2 regions of the Streptomyces sp. NPDC014995 genome follow, and region 2 is predicted to be linked to the other one. Evidence: predicted binding sites of a transcription regulator. Region 2 holds the regulator's gene; the other holds the start of a gene.
The links. Region 2 encodes HspR, which represses chaperone genes until heat shock. Its sites were predicted from a motif close to TTGAGNNNNNNNNNCTCAA; they were not measured.
Positions count from the first base shown of each region.

Region 1: lon (endopeptidase La) is a predicted target of HspR. The motif match lies at 11,690-11,708, and genes of this name have one in related genera.

Region 1 is NZ_JBIBVX010000006.1:41,501-56,430, reverse strand. Features, by position in the region: gene ACF1A1_RS13895 (Clp protease N-terminal domain-containing protein) at 1-191, shown strand, start outside; gene ACF1A1_RS13890 (helix-turn-helix transcriptional regulator) at 247-1,314, opposite strand; gene ACF1A1_RS13885 (DUF4097 domain-containing protein) at 1,316-2,263, opposite strand; gene ACF1A1_RS13880 (DUF6104 family protein) at 2,497-2,676, opposite strand; gene ACF1A1_RS13875 (multifunctional oxoglutarate decarboxylase/oxoglutarate dehydrogenase thiamine pyrophosphate-binding subunit/dihydrolipoyllysine-residue succinyltransferase subunit) at 2,883-6,668, opposite strand; gene ACF1A1_RS13870 (sensor histidine kinase) at 6,981-8,084, opposite strand; gene ACF1A1_RS13865 (response regulator transcription factor) at 8,081-8,821, opposite strand; gene ACF1A1_RS13860 (spermidine synthase) at 8,944-9,693, opposite strand; gene ACF1A1_RS13855 (rhomboid-like protein) at 9,968-10,741, shown strand; gene ACF1A1_RS13850 (GNAT family N-acetyltransferase) at 10,898-11,551, opposite strand; gene lon (endopeptidase La) at 11,731-14,154, shown strand; gene ACF1A1_RS13840 (MarR family winged helix-turn-helix transcriptional regulator) at 14,370-14,861, shown strand; gene ACF1A1_RS13835 (protein phosphatase 2C domain-containing protein) at 14,878-14,930, opposite strand, start outside.
Region 2 is NZ_JBIBVX010000002.1:542,099-557,028, forward strand. Features, by position in the region: gene ACF1A1_RS06915 (phosphoribosyltransferase) at 1-530, shown strand, start outside; gene ACF1A1_RS06920 (hypothetical protein) at 1,039-1,260, opposite strand; gene ACF1A1_RS06925 (Yip1 family protein) at 1,477-2,538, opposite strand; gene ACF1A1_RS06930 ((Fe-S)-binding protein) at 2,654-4,945, opposite strand; gene ACF1A1_RS06935 (MraY family glycosyltransferase) at 5,184-6,308, shown strand; gene dnaK (molecular chaperone DnaK) at 6,404-8,254, shown strand; gene grpE (nucleotide exchange factor GrpE) at 8,251-8,910, shown strand; gene dnaJ (molecular chaperone DnaJ) at 8,944-10,119, shown strand; gene ACF1A1_RS06955 (heat shock protein transcriptional repressor HspR) at 10,125-10,577, shown strand; partial or broken gene ACF1A1_RS06960 (PA14 domain-containing protein) at 10,731-11,207, opposite strand; gene ACF1A1_RS06965 (hypothetical protein) at 11,314-11,958, opposite strand; gene ACF1A1_RS06970 (fibronectin type III domain-containing protein) at 12,112-14,073, opposite strand; gene ACF1A1_RS06975 (sugar ABC transporter substrate-binding protein) at 14,394-14,930, shown strand, end outside.

The sequences.
Region 1 (14,930 bases), on a different contig from region 2:
CCAAGGACGTCCTCGAGAAGTCGCTGCGGATCGCCCTGGCCCACCGGGACCGGCACATCGGCGACGAGCACATCCTCCTCGCCCTGACCGCCCGCCCCGGCCCGCCCGCCGAGACCCTCGCGGACCACGGCGTCACCCACGCATCCCTGACCCGGGTGCTGTACGGCCGGGGAGAGGCGCAGGCGGGCTGAGCCGACGGGGGCTGCGCCGGGGCCGTGCGCGCCGGCGGCGCCACCCCGGCTCCGCTCACGCCCTGGGCGCCCGCAGCATCGCCCCGATGTGCGCCGCCGCGGCCGACAGATGCCGGCGGGCGTCGCGGAGCTGGTCCGTCGTGACCCCGTGGTCGCGGGCCGCGTCGCGGATGTCGTCGCGGAAGCGGTCCAGCAGACGGTCCAGGTCACGGGCCGGGTCGCCGCTGGAGTCCTCGTGGGCCCAGGCCGGCTCGTAGTCGGCGGGGAAGTCCTCCGGGGTCTCGGAGTACACCGGCCCCTTGCCCGCCGTGCTCTGCGCACCGCCGCCGCGTCCGAACCCGAAGTCCTTGCCGAACTCCTTTCCCACGTCCTTGCCGAACTCGCCGAACTCCTTGGCCAGTTCGGTCAGGCCCTCCCGCACGCCCGTCGGCCAGTCACCGCGGGCGAAGTGGTCCTGGACCTGCTCCTGGACGCGTCGCGCTATGCGCTGCACCTCCTCCTGGGCCTGCGCTCGGGCCCGGTCCTGGGCCTCCTTCGCCTGGCGGCGGGCCCGCTGGGCCTCCTCACGGGCCCGCCGGCTCTCGTCCTTGGCCCGGCGCGCCTGCTCCTTCCACTCCTGCTTGACGCGGCGCATCTCCTCCTTGGCGACGCGCCACGCCTCCTTGTCGCCGTACTCCCCGAACTCCCCGTACTCCCCGGCCGGACCGGCCTCACCGGGGCCCGCCGGGGTGCCCTGACGGGCCTGCGAGGCGGCTGCCCGCATCTCGCGCCGCAGGTCGCCCGCGGCGCCCCGCACGTCGGCCCGGATCTCCGCGGCCAGTTCCGCGACCGATTCGCGGATCTCCAGCTCGAGGTCGGCCAGTTCGCCGCTGCGGTCGGCCAGCTCGGCCCGTCCGGCGTCGGTGATGGCGTACACCTTGCGGCCGCCCTCGGTGGTGTGGGTGACCAGGCCCTCGGCCTCCAGCTTGGCCAGGCGGGGGTAGACCGTGCCCGCCGACGGTGCGTACAGCCCCTGGAAGCGTTCTTCCAGGAGGCGGATCACCTCGTAGCCGTGGCGCGGGGCCTCGTCCAGGAGCTTCAGCAGGTAGAGGCGGAGGCGGCCGTGGGCGAAGACGGGGGGCATGTCAGAGCACCTTCTTGTCGGTCGTGCTGTCGGCCGGGCCGTCGGAGGAGGTCGCTTCGGCCGGGCCGGGAGAGGAATTGTCTCCTGTGGCGCCGGGGGAACCGTCGGCCGGAGTCCTCGCTTCCGGCTCCCACGGCTCGTCCTCCGTCCGCGGACGCCGCAGCAGGGCGATCGAGCCGGAGACCGTGGTCGCCTTCAGGCTGCCGTTGCCCGCGCCGAGCCGGCCGGTGATGCGCTTGGCGCCCCACTGGCCGCTGACCCGGAGGTCCTCGAAGGCGTTGGAGACGGAGCCGCTCGCGGTGTTGGCCTCCACCTCCGCGTCCGCCGGATGGGGCAACCGGATGGCGATCTCACCGGAGACGCTGGTCAGCCTGATGTCGGTGGGGCGGCTCGCCGGGTCGAGGTCGACGATCACCGACCCGCTCACCGAGTCGGCCTTCACGGAGGAGCCCGCCTCGACCACCGTCAGGTCCCCGGAGACCGAGTTGAAGCGCAGGTCGCCGGTGAGGGCCTGGGCCTCCACACTCCCGGAGACGGTGTCCGCGCGCACCGATCCGGTGAGCCTCACCAGGGTCGTGTCCCCGGAGACGCCCTTCACCTCGGCGCGCCCGTCGATGCCGGAGACGACCGCCCCGGCGCTCACCACGCCCACCTCCACGCGCGTGTCCGCCGGCACGGCCAGAGAGACGACGGCGCTACGGCGCCACCCCTTGCGGTCGAGCCACTTGAGGAACCCCTTCCAGGGCAGGTCCTCGTACGCCACCGTCAACGTCCCGTCGCGATGACTCACCACCAGGGGTGGTCCCTCTATGTCGGAGACCTCCAGGCGGGCGGAACCCTCCTCGGTCCCCACCACGTTCACCGTGCCGGCGACGATGCGCACGTGCAGTTCGCTCACCGGCTCCTCGAAAGAGAGCTTGCCCGGCTCGGCGACGGACCACTCGGACATGGTGCTGACCTCCTCGACGACACGACGCGCCATATCGCGTGTCCCGTGAATCACGATATATCGCGGTCACGGAAAGTCAAGGCACCCGTTCGGGTGAGAACGGCCCTCGCTGCAACGGCCGTAGACATGCCGAAGGGCGCCCACAAGGGCGCCCTCAAGCGAACAGAACGGAGCGAACGGAACGGAGCGGACGGAACGGATCGGGGACGGCCGGACCGGGACGGGCGGCAGGCCTACTCGTCGTCCTCGTCGTCCAGCCGGGCCAGCCACGTCGCCAGCCGCTCCACCGGGACCTCGAAGTCGGGGTTGAGGTCGACGAAGGTCCGCAGCTGCTCGGCGAGCCACTCGAAGGTGACCTCCTCCTCGCCGCGCCGCTTCTCCAGCTCTTCGATGCCACGGTCGGTGAAGTACATGCGGGGTGCTCTCCTGGGCTCCTACGGGACGGTCGTGCCAGGACCAAGCCTACGTAGCGGTGAAGACCCGCGTCCGTGCGCTCTCCCGCTCCCCGCCCCGGCGCACCGCCGCGGCGGAGCGGCGCAGGGCAGGGGGCCCGTGAGCGCATACGGGAAGGCCCGGCCCCGGTCGTCCGGGGCCGGGCCTTCCGGCGTGGGGGCGAGGCCTAGGCCTCGAACACCTCACGCACCAGCTGCTCCTGCTCGGCCTGGTGCCGCTTCGCCGAGCCGACCGCCGGGGACGAGCCGTGCGGCCGCGAGATGCGGCGCAGGCGCTCGCCGTGCGGGACGTCGGCGCCGACGGCCAGGTCCAGGTGGTCGATCAGGTTCAGGGCGATGAACGGCCAGGCGCCCTGGTTGGCCGGCTCCTCCTGGGCCCACAGGTACTTCTCGGCGTTCGGGTACTTGGCGATCTCCGCCTGGAGCTCGGCACCCGGCAGCGGGTACAGGCGCTCGATACGGATGATCGCGACGTCCGTCGCGCCGCGCTTCTGACGCTCGGCCTCGAGGTCGTAGTAGACCTTGCCGGCGCAGAAGACGACCTTGCGGACCGCGGCCGGGTCGGCCGAGGCGTCGCCGATGACCGGGCGGAACTGGCCGGTGGTGAACTCCTCCGCCTTCGACGCGGCGGCCTTCAGGCGCAGCATCGACTTCGGGGTGAAGACGACCAGCGGCTTGTGGTGCGGGTTGTGCACCTGCCACCGCAGGAGGTGGAAGTAGTTCGACGGCAGCGTCGGCATCGCGACCGTCATGTTGTTCTGCGCGCACAGCTGGAGGAAGCGCTCGGGACGCGCGGAGGAGTGGTCCGGGCCCTGGCCCTCGTAGCCGTGCGGGAGGAGGAGCGTGACGCCGGACGTCTGGCCCCACTTCTGCTCCGCCGACGAGATGAACTCGTCCACGACCGTCTGCGCGCCGTTGACGAAGTCGCCGAACTGCGCCTCCCACATCACGAGCGCGTCGGGGCGGGCCAGCGAGTAGCCGTACTCGAAGCCCATCGCCGCGTACTCGGACAGCAGGGAGTTGTAGACGTTCAGGCGGGCCTGGTCCTCGGACAGGTACAGCAGCGGGGTGAAGTCCTCGCCCGTCTCACGGTCGATGATCACCGCGTGCCGCTGGCCGAACGTGCCGCGCTGGGAGTCCTGGCCCGCCAGACGGACCGGGACGCCCTCCAGGAGCAGGGAACCGACCGCGAGGGTCTCGCCCATGCCCCAGTCGATGGTGCCGTCCTCGACCATCGCCGCCCGGCGCTGCAACTGCGGCAGCAGACGCGGGTGGACGGTGATGTGGTCGGGGATGTTGACCTGGGACTCGGCGATCCGCTTGACGACCTCCGTGGAGACCGCGGTCGGGACCGCGACCGGGAAGCCGTCCTGCGGGTCGTAGGTGCTGTCCGGAGCCGGCTGCGCGGTGGCCTCGCGGACCTCCGTGAAGACCTTCTCCAGCTGGCCCTGGTAGTCCTGCAGCGCCTGCTCGGCCTCTTCCAGGGTGATGTCGCCGCGACCGATCAGGGACTCGGTGTACAGCTTGCGCACCGAGCGCTTCTTGTCGATCAGGTCGTACATCAGCGGCTGGGTGAAGGCCGGGTTGTCCGACTCGTTGTGACCGCGGCGGCGGTAGCAGATGAGGTCGATCACCACGTCCTTGTTGAACGCCTGGCGGAACTCGAAGGCCAGACGCGCGACCCGGACCACGGCCTCGGGGTCGTCGCCGTTCACGTGGAAGATCGGGGCCTCGATCATGCGGGCCACGTCCGTCGCGTACATCGACGAACGCGAGGACTCCGGGGCCGCGGTGAAGCCGACCTGGTTGTTGATGACGATGTGGACCGTGCCGCCGGTGCGGTAGCCGCGCAGCTGCGACATGTTCAGGGTCTCGGCCACCACGCCCTGGCCCGCGAAGGCCGCGTCGCCGTGGATCGCCACCGGCAGGACCGTGAAGTCCGTGCCGCCCTTGTTGATGATGTCCTGCTTGGCGCGCGCGACGCCCTCCAGGACCGGGTCCACCGCCTCCAGGTGCGAGGGGTTCGCGACCAGGCTGACCTTGATCTGCTCGCCGTCCAGGCCCGTGAAGGTGCCCTCGGCGCCCAGGTGGTACTTCACGTCACCGGAGCCGTGCATCGACTTCGGGTCGAGGTTGCCCTCGAACTCGCGGAAGATCTGCGCGTACGACTTGCCGACGATGTTCGCCAGGACGTTCAGGCGGCCGCGGTGGGCCATGCCGATCACGACCTCGTCCAGGCGCGACTCGGCCGCCGAGTCCAGCACCGCGTCCAGCAGCGGGATGACGGACTCGCCGCCCTCCAGGGAGAAGCGCTTCTGGCCGACGTACTTGGTCTGCAGGAAGGTCTCGAAGGCCTCCGCCGCGTTCAGCCGGCGCAGGATGCGCAGCTGCTCCTCGCGCTCGGGCTTGGAGTGCGGGCGCTCCACCCGGTCCTGGATCCACTTGCGCTGCTTGGGGTCCTGGATGTGCATGAACTCGATGCCGGTGGTGCGGCAGTACGAGTCGCGCAGCACGCCGAGGATGTCACGCAGCTTCATCATCGACTTGCCGGCGAAACCGCCGACGGCGAACTCGCGCTCCAGGTCCCACAGCGTGAGCCCGTGCTCGGTGATGTCCAGGTCGGGGTGCTTGCGCTGCTGGTACTCCAGCGGGTCGGTGTCGGCCATGACGTGGCCGCGGACCCGGTAGGAGTGGATCAGCTCGAAGACGCGGGCGGCCTTGGTGACGTCGTCGTCGTGGCTGGCGTCGATGTCCTTGAGCCAGCGGACCGGCTCGTAGGGGATGCGCAGGGCCTCGAAGATGTCGTCGTAGAAGCCGTTCTCGCCGAGGAGCAGGTTGGCGACGGCGCGCAGGAACTCGCCGGAGGCGGCGCCCTGGATGACCCGGTGGTCGTAGGTCGACGTGAGCGTCATGACCTTCGAGATGCCGAGCTTGTTCAGGGTGTCCTGGGAGGTGCCCTGGAACTCCGCCGGGTAGTCCATGGAGCCGACGCCCATGATCACCGACTGGCCGGGCATCAGGCGCGGGACCGAGTGGACGGTGCCGAGGCCGCCGGGGTTGGTCAGCGAGACCGTGACGCCGGTGAAGTCGTCCATCGTCAGCTTGTTGTCGCGGGCGCGACGGACGATGTCCTCGTAGGCCTGCCAGAACTCGAAGAAGTTCAGCGTCTCGGCCTTCTTGATGGCGGCCACGACGAGCTGGCGGTCGCCGTTGGGCTTCACCAGGTCGATGGCCAGGCCGAGGTTGACGTGCGGCGGCTTGACGAGGGTCGGCTTGCCGTCCTTCTCGCCGAACGACCAGTTCATCGACGGCATGGCCTTGATGGCCTGCACCATCGCGAAGCCGATCAGGTGCGTGAAGGAGATCTTCCCGCCCCGGGCCCGCTTGAGGTGGTTGTTGATGACGATGCGGTTGTCGAACAGCAGCTTCACCGGGACCGCGCGGACCGAGGTGGCGGTCGGCAGCTCCAGGGACGCGTTCATGTTCTTGGCGACCGCGGCGGACGGACCGCGCAGCGTCACGAACTCCGGGCCCTCGGGGGACGCGGTGGCGGGCTCGGCCTTGGCGGCCGGCTTGGCGGCCGGGGCGGGCTTCGCGGGAGCCGGAGCGGCGGCCGCGGGCTTCGCGGCGGCGGCCGGCGCGGGAGCCGGGGCGGCGGGCGCGGCCTGAGCGGGCGCGGCCTGGGCCGGCGCGGCGGGCGCCGCGGGCGTGGTGGTGGTCCCTGCGGCCCCCGCGGCCGCAGTACCCGCCGGAGCCGGAGCGCTGGCGGCCCCCGGCTTGTAGTCGGCGAAGAAGTCCCACCAGGCACGGTCTACCGAATTCGGGTCCTGGAGGTACTGCTGATAGATCTCGTCGACGAGCCACTCGTTCGGACCGAACGCGGCAGCGGGGTTCTTGCCCGCTTGGTCGTCGGTCGAGATGCTCGATGCGTTACTGGGGGACTGTGGCGACACGGCGGCAACCGCCCTCTTCCGCTTCACAAGGTGATGGACAGCGGGAATAAAGGCTACGCCTCCCAGAGCGGGAAGGTCAGGCCGGGCCGCTGCATCGTCGCGTATGTCACATCAAACAGCGTGTTTCGGGGGTGTAAATGGCGGGAAACAAGCGCGGTTGCCCTCGGAAATGGGTGCGTTGACGCAGGTCGCGCACGCCGAGCGTGCGGACCCGGGCCGACCTGCGCCGGTCCCTGCCTGATCACACGTGTCCATCAGCTGTTCGTCAGCACGGACGCTCGTGGATCTTGCGACTCCGGTTCGAACTTTACGTCAACTTGGCACGGATGGCTCTCCCGGGAGAGTGATGAGAATCCGGCAACCTCGCTCGGATTCGGCCACTCCGATCCGGCCCCCGTGCAGGTCGACCGCCCAGCGGGCGATCGCGAGTCCCAGTCCGGTGCCGCCGTCGCTGCCCGGCCCGTGCGGCCGGCGGACGGCTCCCCGGTTGAACCGCTCGAAGACGCGATGCCACTCGGAGCGCGGAATGCCGGGTCCCTCGTCCAGGACCTCCAGTTCCAGCGACTCCGGCAGCGTCCCGCGGCGGGCCTTCACCGTCACCCGCCCGTGCGGCGGACTGTGCTTGACGGCGTTGTCGATGAGGTTGGCGACGACCTGGTGGATGCGCTCCGGGTCCGCGTGCGCGGTCAGCTCCGGCGGGGAGACGTCCAGGTGCAGATGGACGTCCGTGCGGGTGTGACTGCCGCCCGAGCCCATGGTCGCGCGCGCGGAGGCCACCATGTTGGCCTCCTTCAGCACCCCGGACAGGTACGGCCACACCTCGAACCGGCGCTTGCGCAGCGGCACGACGCCGTTGTCCAGGCGGGACAGGTCGAGGAGCGTCTCCACGAGACGTCCCAGTCGCTCCGTCTGCTTCAGGGCCGTGCGCATGGTCTCGGGGTCGGCCTCGGCGATGCCGTCGACCACGTTCTCCAGGACCGCGCGCAGACCCGCGATCGGCGTGCGCAGCTCGTGGGAGACGTTGGCCACCAGCTCCTTGCGCTGGCGGTCCTGGGCCTCCAGCTCGTCCGCCATGACATTGATCGTCTGGGCGAGGTCGCCCAGCTCGTCACGGCGGCTCTCGCGGACCCGGCGCGTGTAGTCGCCGTGCGAGATGGACCGGGCCACCGTGTTCATCTCGTCCAGCGGCGCGGTGAGTGAATGGGCCACGAACTGCGTAATCAGCAGTGTGGCGATCATCGAGAAGACCGTGATGAAGCGCAGCTCGGTCTCGGTGCGCATGGCGATCATCATCAGCCCGGTGGTGATCAGCACCGAGATGACGACCAGCGCCCCCAGCTTCGTCTTGATCGAGAACGGGCGTACGCCGCCCCAGGGCTCCCCGGGGCCTCTCGGTGCGTCCGGCCCCCCGCTCATGGCGTCGGGGTCTCCAGCGCGTATCCCACGCCGTGCACCGTGCGGATCCGCTCGGCGCCGATCTTGCGGCGCAGCGCCTTGATGTGGCTGTCGACGGTCCGGGTGCCGGAGGCGTCCGCCCAGTCCCACACCTCGGCGAGCAGCTGCTCACGGGAGAGCACCGCGCGCGGGGTGTTCGCCAGGCAGACCAGCAGATCGAACTCGGTGGGGGTGAGGTGCACGTCCTCGCTGCGCACCCGTACCCGGCGCTGCGCGTGGTCGATCTCCAGCTCGCCGAGGCGCAGGATGCCGGAGCGGGGAGTGGCCGCGGCCAGGGCGGCCCGCTCCACGCGCCGCAGCAGCACGTGCACGCGTGCCGCCAGCTCCCGCATGGAGAACGGCTTGGTCATGTAGTCGTCGGCGCCCACGCCGAGCCCGACCAGCATGTCGGTCTCGTCGTCGCGCGCGGTGAGCATCAGCACCGGCACCGGGCGGGCGGCCTGCACACGACGGCAGACCTCCAGACCGTCGAAGCCGGGCAGCATGATGTCGAGGATCAGCAGATCGGGCTGCCAGGCCTCCGCGGTGTCGACGGCCGCCGGGCCGTCACCCGCTGTTTGCACGAGGAATCCCTCGGCGCGCAGGCGGGCCGCGATGGCGTCGACGATCGTCGGGTCGTCCTCGACCACCAGGACACGGCGCTGCGCGCCCGGGGTCGCCGTCGTCGTGCCGTTGTGCGAGGTGTGTGTCTGGTCCATCGCCCGCCCCTGAGTGTGCTTTCCGGAATCAGTGGGGTGATCCCTTGTCTGCGCATGACTGCGGTTGACGCGTAAATGATCGGCGTCAGGGCAGCAGCGTACGGGGAGTCACCGTGGCTTTGCTATCCAGGTCGGACGGCAAGGTGTACGACGTCGGGCACGCCTCGGGCAACCGGGATCTCTTCGGTACGCACCCGTTGGAACCCGGCATTCCCCAAGGTTCCCTCGAATTTTGGCGACGGTTGCGCGGACCACACGGCCAGCACCCCGCCCGGCCTCAACACCCTTGCGCAGCCCGTGAGTCCGGCCTGTGAGTAGAGCCCGCCGTTGCCCTCCGTGACGGTCCAGTCGGGGCCGTTGTCGATGTCGAGACAGAGCGCGTCGAACGTGTCGGATGTCTCATTGACGAAGTCGAGCAGATCCGCTTCCAGGATTTCCGTCCGCGGATCGGCGAGAGCGGGCCCGGAGAGGGCGGCCAGCGGGCCGTCGAGGTGCCAGTCGATGACGGCGCGTTCGCGCTCGACGACCGTGATGCGTCCCCAGCGGGGATCGGCGGCGGCGTGTGCGAGCGAGAACCCGACGCCCAGCCCGCCGATCAGCACGTCCGGTGCGGGGCGGCCGTCCAGCGCGGTCAGGGCGGCGTCGACCAGCAGCCGCTCCGAGCGGCCGTCGGAGGTGTCCATCAGGAAGCAGCCGTTGGCGATGATCTGGAGCGATTCCCCGTGCCGACGCAGCACGACCTCGCCGTACGGGCCCTCACGACGGTCCAGGACTTCGGGGATGTCGAAGGAGTCGAAGGAGCGGGAGGAGCCGGAGGATACGGAGGAGCCGGAGGAGACGGAGGAGCCGGAGGAGTCGAAGGAAACGGACATCCGTCCATCGTGGCACCGGCGCTGACGGATTGTTGAGCGATTTCGCGGAGGCCCCTTCCTGCGGGGCCGCACATGGGGGTGAACCGGGGTGAAGCGGGGGTGAGGGGGCGGGAGTGGTTGACGCCGGGCGGCCGCCGCACCCCGTCCGGCTCGCTGTCGATCGGCTGTCGCGCGCTGGGGGCTCGCTGTGAATCCGGCTGTCGCGTGGTGCCGGTCACAGACAGCGGGGTCGTGCGGCACGAAAGGTGGAGAGGAACGGAAGGAGCGCCTCACCGTGGAACGCACGGCACGCCCCACGACGGCCGACGCGAGCGCCCCGACGCCGCCCCCGGGCCCACCCCCTGCCGACGTTCCGGACGTGTCCGGCCTGCTGAACGGCGTGCCGCGCCAGGGCAGCCGCCGGCCTCCGCCACCACCGGCGAAGGCCCGCCCGCGCCCCCAACGCCTGCTGCCCACCCCCACCGGCACGCCCTTCACCTTCGCCTACGCGGCCGTCCTCGCCACCACCTCCTACGTCGCCGCCCACGCCGACTCCACGCTCGTACGGTCCCTGCAACAGGCGTCCAGCACGGACGTCGCCCATCTGCTGCGCGAGCCGGTGAGGGTGCTGGTCGCCAGCGCGTTGTGGGTCGCGGGCGGGATCGCCTCGCCGTTCGTCGTCGGCTTCCTCCTCGTCCTGACCGCGCTGGAGCGGCGCGTCGGCGGTGTCCGCACGGCCGGCGTCTTCCTGCTCGGGCACGCCTTGGCCACCCTCGCGACCGAGGTCCCCATCGGCCTCGCCGTCCTCGTGGGCCACCTCCCCGACAGCTCCCTGCACCGCCTCGACTACGGCATCAGCTTCGGCGTCGCCGCGAGCACCGGGGCGTTGGCGGGGCTGCTGACACCGTGGCTGCGGTGGCCGTTGCTCGCGGTGTTCGGCGGGATGCTCGTCCAGGACCTGATCGCCTTCACGGACCCGATGACCAACTGGGGTCACCTGATCGCGCTGGCGATCGGGGTGGGGACGTGGCCGTGGGTGCGGCGGTGGGGGAGGGCGGCGGCTGCGTAGCCTCCGGGGTGTCCGGGGCGGGTTCGCCGGTGCCGGTGGCCAGGGCGCCGTGAGGGAGGTGCCGTGGTGACGGCCCTGCCTGAAGCGGGTGGGGTGCGGGGAAGGGCGCGGGGGCGGGGAGGTGAGGGGGCGTGGCGGCGCCGGGCGGTGCGCCCCTCAGGCGTCCGTTCCCGTGAACCTCGCGCTGGTCAACGGCGACTCGACGCGCCAGCCCAGGGACTCGTACAGCGCCCGCCCCTGCGGTGTCCCGCCCAGGACGCCGGTGCGGGCGCCCTGTCCGACCGCCGCGCGCTGAAGCGTCCGCATGACGAGGGTGCCGAGTCCGCGACGGCGGTGTGCGGGGGACGTCTCGATCTGGTCGACGACCGCCGTCGCGCCGGTCGGGGCGATCTGCCCGCGCGCGGCCAGGGAGCCGTCCGGGGCGGCGATCATCGTGCGGGTCACGCCGCCGCGCGACCAGGTGCGCAGCCGGTAGCCGTCGGGGACGCGGCCGGGCGGGGCGTCCGTCAGCGGCGCCGACATGAGGTGGCCGGGTTCGGGGTCGACCCACCAGCCCGGCCCCAGCCAGCCCCGGACGACGGACGGATCGGCGAACACCTTCAGCCACACGCCCGCCCCGGTCACCGCGCCCGCCACGGTCCGGACGGTCGCCTCCTCGACGGCGTCGTTCGTCGCCCCGAGGACGTGCCGGGTGACGTGCTGGGCTCCCGTTCCCACGTCGATCGTGCAGCCCCACGGCTCGTCCACGGGCGGCGCGGCCCCGCGCGACACGACCCACCCGTCCACCCACGCCTGTACGAAACGGTCCATATAGTCCTCCATGTAATGGCTGCAAGCGGTCTGCATTCATTACTGGCTGACGGTAGGGGCAAGCCTTCCGTCCCGGCCCTGTGATCGCCCACAGCGAACGGACGGCCTTTCCGGGAACATCCGACAGGCCCTCGCGCATTGAGTCGGCATAACTCAACTTGACTGCCTAAGGGGAGATCATGGCTGCTGAGTCCACAGCGTTCACACCGCTCACCCTGCCTGTGCTGCCGCTCGACGACGAGGTCGTGCTGCCCGGGATGGTGGTTCCGCTCGACCTCAACGACGCCGATGTGCGCGCCGCGGTGGAGGCCGCCCAGGCCGCCGCCCGGTCGGAGCCCGGAAAGCCCAGGGTCCTCCTGGTGCCACGCATCGACGGCACGTACGCGTCCACCGGCGTGCTCGGCACGGTCGAGCAGGTCGGCCGGCTGGCCGACGGTGACCCGGGCGCCCTGATCCGCGGCCGCGGCCGGGTGCGGATCGGCGCCGGCACCACCGGCCCGGGGGCCGCGCTGTGGGTCGAGGGCACGAGGCTCGACGAGAAGGTGCCCGAGCCGCTCCCCGGCCACGTCACCGAACTGGTCAAGGAGTACAAGGCGCTCGCCACCGCCTGGTTGCGCAAGCGCGGCGCCTGGCAGGTCGTCGACCGCGTCCAGGCCATCGACGACGTCTCCGCCCTCGCCGACAACTCCGGCTACTCGCCCTTCCTGTCCACCGAGCAGAAGGTGGAGCTGCTGGAGACCGCCGACCCGGTCGCCCGTCTGAAGCTCGCCACCCAGCAACTGCGCGACCACCTCGCCGAGCAGGACGTCGCCGAGACCATCGCCAAGGACGTCCAGGAGGGCGTCGACAAGCAGCAGCGCGAGTTCCTGCTGCGCCGTCAGCTGGAAGCCGTCCGCAAGGAACTGCGCGAGCTCAACGGCGAGAAGGAGGGCGAGGAGTCCGACGACTACCGCGCCCGCGTCGAGGCCGCCGACCTGCCCGAGAAGGTCCGCGAGGCCGCCCTCAAGGAGGTCGACAAGCTGGAGCGGGCGAGCGACCAGTCGCCCGAGGGCTCCTGGATCCGGACCTGGCTGGACACCGTCCTCGAACTGCCGTGGAACGAGCGGACCGAGGACGCCTACGACATCCAGGGCGCGAAGGCGGTCCTCGACGCCGAGCACGCGGGCCTGGAGGACGTCAAGGAGCGGATCACCGAGTACCTGGCGGTGCGCAAGCGCCGCGGCGAGCGGGGCCTGGGTGTCGTCGGCGGACGGCGCGGCGGTGCCGTACTGGCCCTGGTCGGGCCGCCCGGCGTCGGAAAGACCAGCCTGGGCGAGAGCGTCGCGCACGCCATGGGCCGCAAGTTCGTCCGCGTCGCCCTCGGCGGCGTCCGCGACGAGGCGGAGATCCGCGGTCACCGGCGCACGTACGTCGGCGCGCTGCCCGGCCGGATCGTCCGGGCCGTCAAGGAGGCCGGGTCGATGAACCCGGTGGTGCTCCTCGACGAGATCGACAAGGTGGGCTCCGACTTCCGGGGCGACCCGGCGGCGGCCCTGCTGGAGGTGCTGGACCCGGCGCAGAACCACACCTTCCGCGACCACTACCTGGAGGTCGAACTCGACCTGTCGGACGTCGTCTTCCTCGCCACCGCCAACGTCCTGGAGGCCATCCCCGAGGCGCTGCTCGACCGCATGGAGCTGGTCCGGCTCGACGGCTACACCGAGGACGAGAAGATCGTCATCGCCCGCGACCACCTGCTCCCGCGCCAGCTGGAGCGGGCGGGCCTGGACCGGGACGAGGTGACGCTCGACGAGGGCGCGCTGCGCAAGCTGGCCGGCGAGTACACGCGCGAGGCCGGCGTGCGCAACCTGGAGCGGTCCATCGCCCGGCTGCTGCGCAAGATCGCCGCCCAGCACGAACTGGGCCAGCGGGAGCTGCCGTTCACCGTCGGCGACGGCGATCTGCGCGGCCTGATCGGCCGGCCGCACCACGTGCCCGAGTCCGCCCAGGACCCGGCCGAGCGGCGCACCGCGGTGCCGGGCGTGGCGACGGGCCTCGCGGTCACGGGGGCCGGCGGTGACGTCCTGTACGTCGAGGCGTCGCTGGCCGACCCGGAGACGGGCGCGGCGGGCCTGACCCTGACGGGCCAGCTGGGCGACGTGATGAAGGAGTCGGCGCAGATCGCGCTGAGCTTCCTGCGCTCGCACGGTGCCGAGCTGGAACTGCCGGTCGGCGATCTGAAGGACCGGGGCGTGCACATCCACTTCCCGGCGGGCTCGGTCCCCAAGGACGGCCCGAGCGCCGGCATCACGATGACGACGGCCCTCGCGTCCCTGCTGTCCGGACGTCTGGTCCGTACGGACGTGGCGATGACCGGCGAGGTCTCCCTGACCGGGCGGGTCCTCCCGATCGGCGGCGTGAAGCAGAAGCTGCTCGCCGCACACCGGGCCGGGGTCACGACCGTGATCATCCCGAAGCGCAACGAACCCGACCTGGACGACGTCCCGGCGGAGGTGCTGGACAAGCTCGACGTCCACACCGTCACCGACGTCCGCCAGGTCCTGGAGCTGGCCCTCGCGCCGGCCACGAACGGCGCGGCGCCGGAGGTTCCGGTGGCGGCGTGACGGACGCGACCGGATGAGGGAGGCCCGGGTCCCGTGAGGGGCGCGGGCCTCCACCGGACGGACGAGTGACGATCCGGCGCGCGGCCGGGCGGCGATCCGAGGCGCGCCGGGCAGCGAACCGACTCGCAACCTCGGCATGGGCATGCCACCGTTCTCCGTCGGGTGAACAGCTACGCACGTAGAATCACCAGGGGAACCGGATCAGGAGCGCTGACGTGCACGAGGACGGAAACGGCGACGGACGCGGGAGCGCACCCGAGACGTCGACGACAGGTGTGGACCGGGAGTTCCTGTCCCTGGAGCGGGAGCTGACGGTGCTGCTGCGCCGTGCCCGCGCCAACCAGGGGGAGATGGCCCGCGAGGTCCACCCGGACCTGGAGCCCGCGGCGTACGGCCTGCTCGTCCGGCTGGAGGAGTGCGGCCGCCAGCGCGCCACCGAGCTCGCCGGCTACATCGGCGTCGGCAAGGCCACCATGTCCCGCCAGCTGCGCGCCCTGGAGCAGCTCGGCCTGATCGCCCGCGAGCCGGACCCGGCGGACGGACGCGCCTGGCTGGTCGACCTGACCGAGGAGGGCCGCACCCGGGTCGGCCGGGTCCGCGAGGCCCGCCGCGCGCGGTACGTCAGCCAGCTCGCGCACTGGGACCGCGGGGAGGTGGCGGAACTGGCACGGCTGCTCCACCAGCTGAACCAGGGCATGGCCAAGTAGCGGTCCGCACCGGGGTTCACAGCTCCACGAACACCGCCGACGCGTCGTCGTGCCTCTTGCCGCGGCCCA
Region 2 (14,930 bases):
CCATAGGCAGCGCCGCGTCCGTCGGTGACGTACGGGAGAACCTCAGCTACGAGCGGTTCGGTGCCGCCGTCCGGGAGCTCGCGCAGACCATCGCCGACGATGGCTACGAGCCCGACATCGTGCTCTCCATCGCCCGTGGGGGCGTCTTCGTCGCCGGCGGGCTCGCCTACGCCCTCGACTGCAAGAACATCCACCTGGTCAACGTGGAGTTCTACACGGGTGTCGGCACCACTCTCGAGATGCCGGTCATGCTCGCTCCGGTCCCGAACGTCATCGACTTCTCCGACAAGAAGGTCCTGATCACCGACGACGTCGCCGACACCGGCAAGACGCTCAAGCTGGTGCGCGACTTCTGCCTCGACACCGTCGCCGAGGTGCGCAGCGCCGTGATCTATGAGAAGTCCCACTCGCTCGTGAAGTGCGAGTACGTGTGGAGGCGGACCGACGACTGGATCAACTTCCCGTGGAGTGTCCTGCCGCCGGTACACAGGTCGGGGGAAGCGGCCAAGCCGAACAGGGAAGCACTCTGACCTGCGGCTTTCGCCAGTGCGGAGCTGCCGACACTGCCTGAGGCCCCCGACTGGTCATCGAGGGCCTCACGCACAGGCCGGTTCGCGGCGGCAGAACTCCGGGTGGTCTCGGGCGCGGTCGTCGCCGCTGGCGTCTTCCTCGAACGGGGAGACGCCGGCAGCCGTCGCCGTCGTACGGATGACCAACGGCCTCAACCGCGAGGCCGGTGGAGACGGTCCCCGGCCGGCCGCCGAAGCCACCGTCACCTGCGGGAGCTGGCTGCCTTGGGCCGGGGCCGCGCCGCGCGTATGCCCGGGGCGGGCTCCTGCGCGTCCTCGACCAGGAAGGTCTCGTCCTCCCCGAAGTCCGGGGCCTGGAAGGGGTTGGTCGTCGGAGGCGGCGATGCTGCGGTGGAACAGCGGGTGTGCCCTTCCGGAGCGGAGAACAGCGAGGTCAGATCGATGAGAGGTCTCCCTTTCGTTGCAGGTCCCTGATGGGGCCTGGGGTGCCGTGACCGGGCACGGCGGTCTACAGCTTGGTCATCTTGGCGTACGGGCTCAGGATCCGCATTTGGGCCGAGCCGAAATCGACGAGTGCCGCGATTCCTTCCTCGATGCCGATCACGCGGCCGAGGCCGTACATGTCGTGTGTGACCTGGTCGCCCACGGCGAAGTGCTTGGGAGCCGGCGCGACCGGGGCCTTGAAGGGGCTGGTAGGCAGATGGCGCTTCGATGCAAGAGGCTTTGTCATTGCACCCAGTATGCGCCTGCCTGTCTCCCGTTCGCTGCGGCCGTCCACGTCCGCTGCTCGGCGCGGACCCGGACGGCACCGGCCGATCTCGGCGAAAGGCGCGGGTGTCGTGCCGGTGACCTGCGGCTTCCTTGGTCGATTCAGGGGGCACGGAGACGCTCGGACAGGAGAAAGGGGCTCTCCCGCCGAGCGCGGGGGAGCCCCTTCCGTGTGGGGTCAGAACGTCCCGAGCTTCACGATCGACAGCAACGCGACCAGCTGGATCGCCGACGCGCCCAGCGCCTTCGGCCACGGCAGGTCGTGGGAGCGGGTGACCATGACGGTGAGGAGGGCGCCGGCCGCGACCCAGGTGGCCCAGCCGAGGATCTGGACGAACGACGCGTCGCCGCCGAGGAACATCGCGACGACCAGGCGGGGGGCGTCCGTGAGGGACATGATCAGCATGGAGAGGCCCACCGTGGGCTGCCAGGCGCCGTCGCCGCCGAGTTGGCGGGCCACGGTGTGGGTGACGATGCCCAGGATGAAGGAGCTCAGCACCATCGCGACGGCCGTCGTCAGGACGATCGGGATCGCGTTGGAGAGCGTCGCGTTGATCGCGTCCTCGCGCGTGTCGTCGAAGCCGAAGACGGCGAGCAGGCCGTAGAGGAAAGTGACGACGAGGGCGGGGCCCCACACCGTGTAGTCCCGCATCCGCAGGAAGGTCTGGCCGGGCGACAGGACGACGCCCTTCAGCAGCTCCTTCCAGTGCAGGCGCGGGCCGATCGGGCCCGGCGCGGCCGTGGAGCCGGCGTGGTAGGTGTCGCCCTGGCTGTACTGCTGGTGGTCGTCGATCGAGAACGCCTGCGTGTGACCCGGGTTGTTCGCGGCGTACGGGTCCGGGGCGGCCGGTCCGTGGGCGTACGGGTCGTCGGCGCCGAAGTACTCGGGCTCGCCGCCCTGACCGCCGTAGCCGCCGCTCCGGCCGCCGCCGTCGGCCGGGGGCCACTGGCCGCCACCGCCGCCGCTGCTGCCGCCGCCGTAGGGGGGCTGCTGGCCGCCGCGGTACTGCGGCCGCTGCTGCGGGTACGGCTGCTGCTGCGCCGACGGGTAGCCGTACGACGGCCCCTGGGGCGTCTGCTGCCCGTACGGAGGGTCTTGGGGTCGCGCTTGCGGGGCGCGGCCGTCCCGGCCGCCACGTCCGATCCTGAATCCAGCCACGTCATCGAACGTACCTGGTCCCGCAGAGTGACGTGCGGGGCCCGGCCCTCCAAAGGCGGCTTTGCGGCCGACCTGTGACATCCCCTAAGGGGAGACCCGCACAGACCCGTACGACCTCCGCGGGACCTCCCGTACGCCGACGCCCCCCTGTCCCGCACGGGGACAGGGGGGCGTCGCAACGCACCGTCGGCGCCGGTCACTTGACCGGCTGCGGCTCCGGCTCGCTCTCCGTCTCCGAGGCGCCCGCGGGGGGCTCGTCGTCGACCGGGGTCTTGACCGACTCCAGGAGGAGCTGGGCGACGTCCACGACCTGGATGGACTCCTTGGCCTTGCCGTCGTTCTTCTTGCCGTTCACCGAGTCCGTGAGCATCACCAGGCAGAACGGGCAGGCCGTCGACACGATGTCCGGGTTGAGGGACAGGGCCTCGTCGACACGCTCGTTGTTGATGCGCTTGCCGATCCGCTCCTCCATCCACATCCGGGCACCACCGGCGCCGCAGCAGAAGCCGCGCTCCTTGTGGCGGTGCATCTCCTCGTTGCGCAGGCCCGGGACGTTGGCGATGATCTCGCGCGGAGGCGTGTAGATCTTGTTGTGGCGGCCCAGGTAGCAGGGGTCGTGGTACGTGATGATGCCCTCGACCGGGGTCACCGGGATCAACTTGCCCTCGTCCACCAGGTGCTGGAGCAGCTGGGTGTGGTGGATGACCTCGTAGTCGCCGCCGAGCTGCGGGTACTCGTTGCCGATGGTGTTGAGGCAGTGCGGGCAGGTGGCGACGATCTTCTTCGCCGACTTGGGCTTCCTCGACTCGGGCGTGACGTTGCCCTCGTCGTCGGTCTCCTCGCCGAACGCCATGTTCAGCGCCATGACGTTCTCCATGCCGAGCTCCTGGAAGAGGGGCTCGTTGCCCAGCCTGCGCGCCGAGTCACCGGTGCACTTCTCGTCGCCGCCCATGATCGCGAACTTGACGCCCGCGATGTGGAGGAGTTCGGCGAAGGCCTTCGTGGTCTTCTTCGCGCGGTCTTCCAGGGCGCCGGCGCAGCCGACCCAGTACAGGTACTCGACCTCGGTGAGGTCCTCGATGTCCTTGCCGACGACCGGGACCTCGAAGTCGACCTCCTTGGTCCACTCCAGGCGCTGCTTCTTGGCCAGGCCCCAGGGGTTGCCCTTCTTCTCCAGGTTCTTGAGCATCGTGCCCGCCTCGGACGGGAACGCGCTCTCGATCATCACCTGGTAGCGGCGCATGTCGACGATGTGGTCGACGTGCTCGATGTCCACGGGGCACTGCTCGACGCAGGCGCCGCAGGTGGTGCAGGACCACAGGACGTCCGGGTCGATGACGCCGTTCTCCTCGGCGGTGCCGATCAGCGGCCGTTCGGCCTCGGCGAGCGCGGCCGCGGGCACGTCCTTCAGCTGCTCCTCGGAGGCCTTCTCCTCGCCCTCCATCGTCTTGCCGCCGCCGGCCAGCAGATAGGGCGCCTTGGCGTGGGCGTGGTCGCGCAGCGACATGATCAGCAGCTTGGGGGAGAGCGGCTTGCCGGTGTTCCAGGCGGGGCACTGCGACTGGCAGCGGCCGCACTCGGTGCAGGTGGAGAAGTCCAGCAGGCCCTTCCAGGAGAACTGCTCGACCTGGGAGACGCCGAAGACGTCGTCGTCGCCGGGGTCGGTGAAGTCGATCGGCTTGCCGCCGCTCGTCATCGGCTGGAGCGCGCCGAGGGCCGTCTCACCGGTCGCCTCGCGCTTGAACCAGATGTTCGGGAAGGCCAGGAAGCGGTGCCAGGCGACACCCATGTTGGTGTTCAGGCTGACCGTGATCATCCAGATCATGGTCGTGCCCAGCTTGATCATCGCGAAGAGGTAGACCAGGTTCTGCAGCGTCGCGACGCCGAGGCCCTTGAAGGCGAGGACCAGCGGGTACGACGCGAAGTACGCGGCCTCGTAGTGCTCCACGTGGTGCAGCGCGCCCTCCAGGCCGCGCAGCACGTAGATGGCCAGGCCGATGGTGAGGATGACGTACTCGACGAAGTACGCCTGGCCCATCTTCGAGCCGGCGAAGCGGGACTTGCGGCCGGGGCGCGAGGGCAGGTTCAGCAGACGGATGACCATCAGCGTGACGATGCCGAGGGTGGTCATCGCGGCGATGAACTCGATGTACAGCTCGTACGGCAGGAAGCCGCCGATGACCGGCAGCGTCCAGTCGGCCTGGAACAGCTGGCCGTACGCGGTGATGATCGTCGGCGGCAGCGTCAGGAAGCCGATCGCGACGAACCAGTGGGCGACACCGACGATGCCCCACCGGTTCATGCGCGTGTGGCCGAGGAACTCGCGGACCAGTGTCACGCTGCGCTGGTAGGGGTTGTCGGTCCGGGTTCCCGCCGGGACCGGCTGGCCCAGCTTGAAGTACCGGACGAACTGGCCGATGGCGCGGGCGAGCAGGGCGACGCCGACCACGGTGAGGGCCAGCGACACGATGATCGCGGCGAGTTGCATGGGGGCTCCTCGGGCCTGCGAGGGGTTTCGTCGGGGGCTCCGTCGACGGGTTCCCCGAAATTACTAAGCGGTAACTTATGCAGTCCGTCTGAGACTACCCTTATCTTCCGTCGCACTGTAGCCAGGCGTGCGGTGATCTGCGTCGCTGAGGGTTGCCTCAGAAAGTCGCTGAGGGTTACTGCGGAATCCGACCGTGTTATTCGTACCAAATTGGTACTTTCATGACTAATTTATGTCCGTGCTCTACGGGATCGCTGCCTCCGCCACCGCCCTGCTCCTCGCCGCCGTCCTCGCCGCGCTGCTGCGCGGGCCCGCCCTGCGCGCCGGGCTGATCGACCGGCGGCAGCGACAGCGACGGGTGGCCCTGTCGGGGGGTGTGGCCGTCGTGCCGACGACATGTCTCGTCGCGGCCGTCGGGGACTGGACGGGGGTCGCCCCGCTCGGGGACGGGATGGGGGTGCCGCTCGCCGCGGCCGCCGGGCTCGCCGGGCTCGGGCTGGTCGCGGACCTGTGGCGGCTCAAGGCGCGGTTCCTGGTGGTCGGCACGGCCGTCGCGGCGGCCTGCGTCGTGCCGTACGGCGACACCGGTGTCGCCGCGGGGGTCGTGGCCGTCGGCTGGATCACCTGTGTCGCGCTCGCCTTCCGGGCTCTCGACCACGCCGACGGGGTGGCCGGCACGGTCGGGGTCGTCACCGCCTTCGGCGCGGCCGTGTGCGCGGCGGCCGAGGTGATGGACGGGCTCGCGGTGCTGATGAGCGTGCTCGCCGCCGCGCTGACCGGGTTCCTGATGCACAACTGGCCTCCCGCGCGCGTGGCGCTCGGCGGCTGCGGCGCGCTGTTCGCCGGCTTCCTGCTCGCGGTGGCGGCGGTGACCGTGCGCGCGGGGCAGGACGCGGCGGCCGGCGCGGGCGTGCTGTTCGCGCTCACCGCGGTCGCCGTCGCCGACGCCGCCCTCGTCCTGCTGGCCCGGCGCACGGCCGGGCGTCCGCTGCTGCGGCGCGGCCCCGACCATCTCGCCCACCGGCTGAGGCGGCTCGGGCTCACTCCGCAGGGGGTGACGGTCGTCATCGGTGTCGCGGCCTTCGCGGGGGTACTCGTCGGGACGCTGGTGCACACCGGTTGGGCGGGCGCGCAGGCCGCGCTGTGGGTGGCGGGCGTCGCCCTGGCCGTCGTCCTCGGGTTGTGGCGGGTGCCGGTGTACGCGCGCCCCGGGGAGGGTGCCGCGCGGGGCCGGGCCCGCGCCCGGCGTCAACCCGTGTCCGCGGTGAGACCCCCTCGGCGGTCGGACGAATCACCCGCGCGAGCCCCGAGCCCCGAGCCGTCCTCGCAGGTCAGCGGATCCTTGCGTGTAAGGAACGGATAAGAGTTGAGTCCGGCCGACTCAGGTCTGTTGACCGAGCGGTGAGCCTCGTGCACACTTGAGTCCGTTCCACTCAAGTCAGCTGGAGGAAGATCACCATGGCACGTGCGGTCGGCATCGACCTGGGCACGACTAACTCCGTCGTCAGCGTTCTGGAGGGCGGCGAGCCCACCGTCATCACCAACGCCGAGGGTGCCAGGACCACGCCGTCCGTCGTCGCCTTCGCCAAGAACGGCGAGGTGCTGGTCGGCGAGGTCGCCAAGCGCCAGGCGGTCACCAACGTGGACCGGACCATCCGTTCCGTGAAGCGTCACATGGGCACCGACTGGAAGATCCAGCTGGACGGGAAGGACTTCAACCCGCAGCAGATCTCCGCCTTCATCCTGCAGAAGCTGAAGCGGGACGCCGAGGCCTACCTGGGCGAGAAGGTGACCGACGCGGTCATCACCGTCCCCGCCTACTTCAACGACTCCGAGCGCCAGGCGACGAAGGAAGCCGGTGAGATCGCCGGTCTCAACGTCCTGCGCATCGTCAACGAGCCCACCGCGGCCGCGCTCGCCTACGGCCTCGACAAGGACGAGCAGATCATCCTGGTCTTCGACCTCGGTGGCGGCACGTTCGACGTCTCGCTGCTCGAGATCGGCGACGGCGTCGTCGAGGTGAAGGCCACCAACGGTGACAACCACCTCGGTGGTGACGACTGGGACCAGCGGGTCGTCGACTACCTGGTGCAGCAGTTCAAGTCCGGTCACGGCGTGGACCTCGCCAAGGACAAGATGGCGCTCCAGCGTCTGCGCGAGGCCGCCGAGAAGGCGAAGATCGAGCTGTCCTCGTCCTCCGAGACCTCGATCAACCTGCCCTACATCACCGCCTCCGCCGAGGGCCCGCTGCACCTGGACGAGAAGCTCACCCGGGCCCAGTTCCAGCAGCTGACGGCCGACCTGCTGGAGCGGTGCAAGACGCCGTTCCACAACGTCATCAAGGACGCCGGCATCTCCCTCAGCGAGATCGACCACGTCGTCCTCGTCGGCGGCTCCACCCGTATGCCCGCCGTCGCCGAGCTCGTCAAGGAGCTGACCGGCGGCAAGGAGGCCAACAAGGGCGTCAACCCGGACGAGGTCGTCGCCATCGGTGCCTCGCTCCAGGCCGGTGTCCTCAAGGGTGAGGTCAAGGACGTCCTGCTGCTCGACGTCACCCCGCTGTCCCTCGGTATCGAGACCAAGGGCGGCATCATGACCAAGCTGATCGAGCGCAACACGACGATCCCGACGAAGCGCTCCGAGATCTTCACGACGGCCGAGGACAACCAGCCGTCCGTGCAGATCCAGGTCTACCAGGGCGAGCGCGAGATCGCGGCCTACAACAAGAAGCTCGGGATGTTCGAGCTGACCGGTCTGCCGCCGGCGCCGCGCGGGGTCCCGCAGATCGAGGTCTCCTTCGACATCGACGCCAACGGCATCATGCACGTGACCGCGAAGGACCTGGGCACGGGCAAGGAGCAGAAGATGACCGTCACCGGCGGCTCCTCGCTGCCGAAGGACGAGGTCGACCGCATGCGCCAGGAGGCCGAGCAGTACGCGGAGGAGGACCACCGCCGCCGCGAGGCCGCCGAGGCCCGCAACCAGGGCGAGCAGCTCGTCTACCAGACCGAGAAGTTCCTCAAGGACAACGAGGACAAGGTCCCCGGCGAGATCAAGACCGAGGTCGAGGCCGCCGTCGCCGAGCTGAAGGAGAAGCTCAAGGGCGAGGACACCGCCGAGATCCGCACCGCCACCGAGAAGGTCGCGGCCGTCTCCCAGAAGCTCGGCCAGGCCATGTACGCCGACGCCCAGGGCGCGCAGGCCGCGGGCGGTCCCGAGGGTGCCGCCGCCGGTGGCGCCAAGGCCGCCGACGACGACGTCGTGGACGCCGAGATCGTGGACGACGAGCGGAAGGACGGTGCCGCGTGACGGAGGAGACCCCGGGCTTCGAGGAGAAGCCCGACGTCCCCTCCGGCGCCACCCCCGACGACGCCGAGCCGCAGGCCGCCCCCTCCCCGGAGGAGGGCGCGGCCCCGGCCGGGGACGTGAACGCACAGATCACCGGTCTGACGGCACAGCTGGACCAGACCCGCACCGCGCTCGGCGAGCGCACCGCGGATCTCCAGCGCCTGCAGGCCGAGTACCAGAACTACCGCCGCCGGGTCGAGCGCGACCGGATCGCGGTCAAGGAGATCGCCATCGCGAACCTCCTGACCGAACTCCTGCCCGTGCTCGACGACATCGGCCGCGCGCGGGAGCACGGCGAACTCGTCGGCGGATTCAAGTCCGTCGCCGAGTCGCTGGAGACCGTCGCGGCGAAGATGGGTCTGCAGCAGTTCGGCAAGGAGGGCGAGCCCTTCGACCCGACGATCCACGAGGCCCTGATGCACAGCTACGCGCCGGACGTCACCGAGACGACGTGCGTGGCGATTCTGCAGCCCGGGTACCGGATCGGCGAGCGCACCATCCGCCCCGCGCGGGTGGCCGTGGCCGAACCGCAGCCGGGGGCCCAGACGGTCAAGACGGCCGAGGAGACCGACGCGGCGGCCGACGACAAGGAGAGCGGTGGCCCGGACGAGGGCTGAGCTTGAACCGATGAGAGAGGAGGGACGTCGAGGATGAGCACCAAGGACTTCATCGAGAAGGACTACTACAAGGTCCTCGGCGTCCCGAAGGACGCCACCGAGGCCGAGATCAAGAAGGCGTACCGGAAGCTCGCCCGCGAGTACCACCCGGACGCCAACAAGGGCAACGCCAAGGCCGAGGAGCGCTTCAAGGAGATCTCCGAGGCGAACGACGTGCTCGGCGACCCCAAGAAGCGCAAGGAGTACGACGAGGCACGCGCCCTCTTCGGCAACGGCGGCTTCCGCCCGGGGCCGGGCGCGGGCGGCGGCTCCTTCAACTTCGACCTGGGCGACCTCTTCGGAGGCGCCCAGGGCGGCGGGGGAGCCGGCGGCTTCGGCGGCGGACTCGGTGACGTCTTCGGGGGCCTGTTCAACCGCGGCGGCACCACGGGCACCCGCACCCAGCCCCGGCGCGGCCAGGACATCGAGTCCGAGGTCACGCTGAGCTTCACGGAGGCCATAGAGGGCGCGACGGTTCCGCTGCGCATGTCCTCGCAGTCCCCGTGCAAGGCCTGCTCGGGCACCGGCGACAAGAACGGCACACCGCGCGTGTGCCCCACCTGCGTCGGCACCGGCCAGGTGGCGCGGGGCTCCGGCGGGGGCTTCTCGCTCACCGACCCCTGCCCGGACTGCAAGGGCCGCGGTCTGATCGCCGAGCACCCCTGCCTGGAGTGCAAGGGCAGCGGCCGGGCCAAGTCCTCCCGCACCATGCAGGTCCGCATCCCCGCGGGTGTCACCGACGGGCAGCGGATCCGGCTGCGCGGCAAGGGCGCCCCCGGCGAGCGCGGCGGCCCGGCCGGCGACCTGTACGTCGTCGTCCACGTCGGCGCGCACCCGGTCTTCGGCCGCAAGGACGACAACCTCACGGTCACCGTGCCCGTCACCTTCGCGGAGGCGGCCCTCGGCGGCGAGGTCCGCGTCCCCACCCTCGGCGGCCCGGCCCTGACGCTGAAGCTGCCGCCCGGCACCCCCAACGGGCGCACCATGCGCGCGCGGGGCAAGGGCGCGGTCCGCAAGGACGGCACCCGCGGCGATCTGCTGGTCACCGTCGAGGTGAGTGTTCCGAAGGACCTGTCGGGGAAGGCTCGTGAAGCGCTGGAGGCGTATCGCGAGGCGACCGCGGGTGAGGACCCGCGGGCGGAGCTGTTCGAGGCCGCGAAGGGAGCTTGATGGTGATGGACGGCCGTCGACGTAACCCGTATGAACTGACCGAGGAGACCCCGGTCTACGTCATCTCGGTGGCGGCCCAGCTCTCAGGCCTGCACCCGCAGACGCTGCGTCAGTACGACCGCCTGGGCCTGGTGTCCCCGGACCGCACCGCGGGACGGGGCCGGCGCTACTCGGCCCGCGACATCGAACTGCTGCGCACCGTCCAGCAGTTGTCGCAGGACGAGGGCATCAACCTCGCCGGCATCAAGCGGATCATCGAACTGGAGAACCAGGTCGCCGCGCTCCAGTCCCGCGTCGTGGAACTGGAGGCGGCCCTGGACGGCGCGGCGGCGGCGATGCAGCAGCGCGAGGCCGCCGTGCACGCCTCCTACCGGCGCGACCTGGTGCCGTACCAGGAGGTGCAGCAGACCAGCGCGCTGGTGGTGTGGCGGCCCAAGCGCCAGCAGGCGTCGGACTGACGTCGCGGCAAGGTGATCGAGGAGCCCGGAGGCCGAGTCCTCCGGGCTTCTTCGCGTTGTCCGGGCCGGCGCGTCGGCGCCGGTGCCTCAGAGCAGGTCCGGGCGGATGAGCCAGGGATGGCGGATGGGCTCGCCCGGGGTGATGTCCAGCTCGGTGAAGGCGACGTTGGCGGCGCCGGTCCGGTTGACGTAGTCCACGCGGAGGGTGTGCCGGCCCTTGGGGACGGTGAGGTTGACGGTCCGCGAGACGGTCGAGGAGACGTTCTTCCAGAGGTCGATCCTGCAGGTGCCGTCGAGGTGGACGCGGATGCCGTCCTGGGCCCGGGCGGTGAGGGCGAAGGGGCCGCCGGAGCCGAAGTCACGGGTCACCGTCCAGCGGACACCGAAGTAGTTCGACGGCACGCCGGAGGCCGGGGATCCGGTGCCCCAGTTCTCGCTGATCGCGGCGTCGCAGCCGGTCTGCTTCGGCGTACCGGAGAACGTGGTGTTCGCGAAGATCTGCCGCGTGTGGACGGGCGAGACACAGCCGGCGGCGGAGGCCGGCGCGGCCGTGACGGCGCTCAGGCCGCCGGCGGTGGCGAGCACGACCGCGGTCGCTGCCGTGGCGGTCGTGCGTCTGGCTCGGTTCATTCGGTCCTTCGGCCGTGTCCGGCGACGGCGAAGATCAGCCGTCGCCGAACAGGACTGGTCAGGACGGTCATGGGTTGTACGCCACGGGGGCGGCGCCGGGTCCGGATCAGCTGGGCCAGTAGTCGCTCAGGACGCAGCCGTCGACGAGGGCCGGCTCCGTCCGGTAGCCGCTCGGCGGTGCGAAGTCCGGGTCGCAGCTGAGGAAGACGAGTTCGGAGTTCGACAGGGCCTCGACCTGTTCGTCGCCGACCGGGACGACCGCGATGTTCTCCCCGATGGCGAACTCGTCGCCGCTCGCCTTGGCCGCGGTCTGGAACTTCGTCATGTCCGACACGGTCAGCAGGGCTATGGGGTACGTGAAGTCCTTGCAGACGGCGCGTTCCTGGACGCCCCAGGAGGGGTCCGCCGCCTCCTCCGAGCCCCAGGCGGTGTCCGAGCCGTCGTGGTTCGCGTCGTACTCGTCGCCCGTCCGCACCTCCTTGCAGGAGGTGTAGAGGTCGACGTACCGCGCGAGGGTGGCGGTGTCCGAGGCCTCGGGGAGCGCGCCGCCGAAGCCCTGCTCGGTGGTGCCGCCGCCTGCCGTGTCTCCGCCCGCGGTGTCACCGTCGGCCGGGGCGGTGGTGCGGGCCCGGTCCGGGGTGGCGGCGGCCTTGTCGGTGCCGGCCGCCCCGTCGCCGTCGTCCTCGCACCCCACCACCGCTGTCAACGCGACCAGGGTGACGCCGACCGTGAGTGCTCGCTTGATGCGCATGCTGTCCGTTCTCCGCAGGGAAGTGATCGGCTCGACCCTACCGACGCACGGGAAAGGGCCCGGAGGACGAATCCCCCGGGCCCAGAAGGGCGGTGACGGGCCATCAGGCGCGCGACGGCGGCGGGCGCCCGGCCCTCTTCGCGGGGCCGGCCGTCACGTCCCCGGGGTCGCCGAGACCTCCGGGGACAGTTCCGACTCCAGGCCGGCCGCGTTGACCGTGGTGACGGCGTAGTAGTACGTCGTGCCGTTGGCCAGACCGGTGTCGGTGTGGTCGGACGCCGTGGTGGAGAAGACCGCCTCGGCGTTCTCCTTGGTGACGCCCGCGGTGGTCGAGCGGTAGACGCGGTAACCGGTGATGCGGGACTCGCCCGGGAGGTCCGGCGCGGTCCCCCAGGTCAGCCGCACCTGTCCGTCGCCGGCCGTGACCTCGTCCACCTGTGTGGGCTGGGGCGGCGGCGTCGCGCTCACCGACGGCAGGACCGCGCTCGAGGCGGCCGAGCGGACGCCGTAGCCGGCCGAGGTGGCGACGACGGCGTAGTAGTAGTCGCGTTCGGTGTCGGAGACCGTGGCCTGGTACTGGGACAGGGCGCCGTCGATGGAGGCGTACGGCATCGCCGCCTCGGACGTGTCCACGGTGGCCGAGCGGGAACGGTAGACGAGGTAACCGCCGACCCGGACGTAGCCGTCCTGGGCCCAGTCGAGGATGAGCTGGTCACCGACGATCTTGGCGGAACTCCAGGTGGGGGTGGCGGGGGCGCTGTTCTGGTCGACCGTGCGGGTGGCGGTCGTCTCCTGCGCCGCCGACTCGTTGCCGGCGGAGTCCACGGCGGTCACGAAGTACTTGTACGGGCGGCCCGGTTCACCCGTGGTGTCCCGGTAGGTGAGCGTGGCGGTCGTACCGATCCTGGTCCGGCCGCCGGTGTTGGTGGCCGAGCGGTGGACCACGTAACCGGCCGCGTCCGAGCCGCCGCTCAGCCAGGTCAGCGTCACCCCGCCCTCGTCCTGGACGACGGTCTTCAGGTCCCGCACGGCGCCGGGCGCCACGGTGTCGCGCGTGGCGACGACGGCCTTCGAGTACGGCGACGGGTTGCCCGACGCGTCCAGCGCCCGCACCTTGTAGAAGACGGGCACGTCGGCCGGGGCGGTCGCGTCGGCGTACGACGTGGCGTGGGCGACCTGGGCGATGCGCGTGTAGAGGCCGTCCACGGTGTCGGCGCGGGCCACCTCGTACCGGGTCGCGGTCGGCACGGCCGACCAGAACAGGGTGTTGGCCGTGCTGGTGGAGGCGGCGGTGATGCCGGTGGGGGCGGCGGGGGCGACGCGGTCGTCGCTGGTGATGCCCCGGTCGGCCGAGCCGGGCGAGACGTTGCCCGCCTTGTCGTAGGCGCGGATCTCGTAGAAGTAGGTCCGGCCGTCCGTCGGAGGGGCGTCGGTGTGGGTGGTGGACGTCGTGGTGGTGAGCTTCGTCCACGTGGAGGAGCCGGCCACGCGCCGGTAGACGCGGTACCCGGCCAGGTCCATCTCCTTGTTCTTCGCCCACGCGAGCCGGGCCCGGTTGGTGGCGGGCTCGTAGATGGCCCCCACCTCGGCCGGGGCGAGCGGCCCGACCTTGTCGACGGTCGCCGACGTACGGGGCGCGTAGGCGAACTTGACGTTCGCCCTGCCGGTCCAGTTCACGTAGTCGATCCGCAGGGTGTGCCTGCCGGCGGGAAGGGTGAGGTTGAGCGTCTTGGAGACCGTGGAGGAGACGTTTCGCCACAGGTCGATCCTGCGGACGCCGTCGACGTAGACCCGGATGCCGTCCTGCGTGGAGGCGGTGAGGGCGAAGGGGCCGCCGGAGCCGAAGTCCCTCGTCACCGTCCAGCGGACGCCGAAGTTGTTGGACGGCAGCCCGGCGGCCGGGGCGCCCGTGCCCCAGTTCTGGTCGATCGCGGAGTCGCAGTCGGTCCGCTTCGGGGCGCCGGAGAGGGTGGTGTTGGCGAACATCTGCCGCTGGTAGACCGGCGAGACGCAACTCGCCGCGGCCGAGGCGGAGGTGGCGGCCAGGGTGACCGTGGTGAGCAGACCGCCGGTCGTGGCGAGCACGACGGCCGTCGCGAGGCTGGCTGGGTTCATACGGTTCATACGGTCCATGCGGTCCTCTGCTCGGGTCGGGACGGCGACGGGCCGTCGAGAGGTCGACTCGCGAGCAACCGGGTTGGTTGTGCGTTTCTTCGGCCTCTCGTGAACTCCGGTCGGGTGGAGGGTCTGTAAAGGCTGTCGGGAGAGGTTTCCGTGCCGTCTCCATGCGTCTTCACGCGCTAAGCGGAGTGTGATGTTGTTACTTCGTTAAGTGGTTCCGCTTGACGTCGGCGGGCGCCGAAGCGTTGTCTTTTCAGACACCTGGGTCAACATGTCGCACCCATGTCCGGAACGCACCTGAAGTGAGCCCCCGAATGCGTCGTCGTATCGCCATGGCCGTGGTCGCCTCCACGCTGTCCCTTCCGCTTGCCGGATGCGGGATGCTGAGCGCGACGGAGGACGCCGGCGAAGCGACGCCGACCAAGACCACCGACATCACCGTCGGGGTGCTGATGCCGGAGAAGACGAACACCCGGTACGAGGAGTTCGACTACCCCATCATCCGGGACAAGATCGCCTCGCTCACCCAGAACAAGGGCAGGACCGAGTACGCCAACGCGGCCTCCGACCCGGACACCCAGGTGACCCAGATGGAGCGGATGATCGACGACAAGGTCGACATCATCCTGCTGGACGCCGTCGACGCGCACGCCATCGCGGGCACCGTGAAGAAGGCCAAGGACGCGGGCATCCCGGTCATCGCCTACGACCGCCTCGCCGAGGGCCCGATCGACGCGTACGTCTCCTTCGACAACGAGCTGGTCGGCCAGGTGCAGGGCCGCACCCTGGTGGAGGCCCTGGGCGCGGCCGACCCCTCCGACAAGATCGTCATGATGAACGGCTCGCCGACC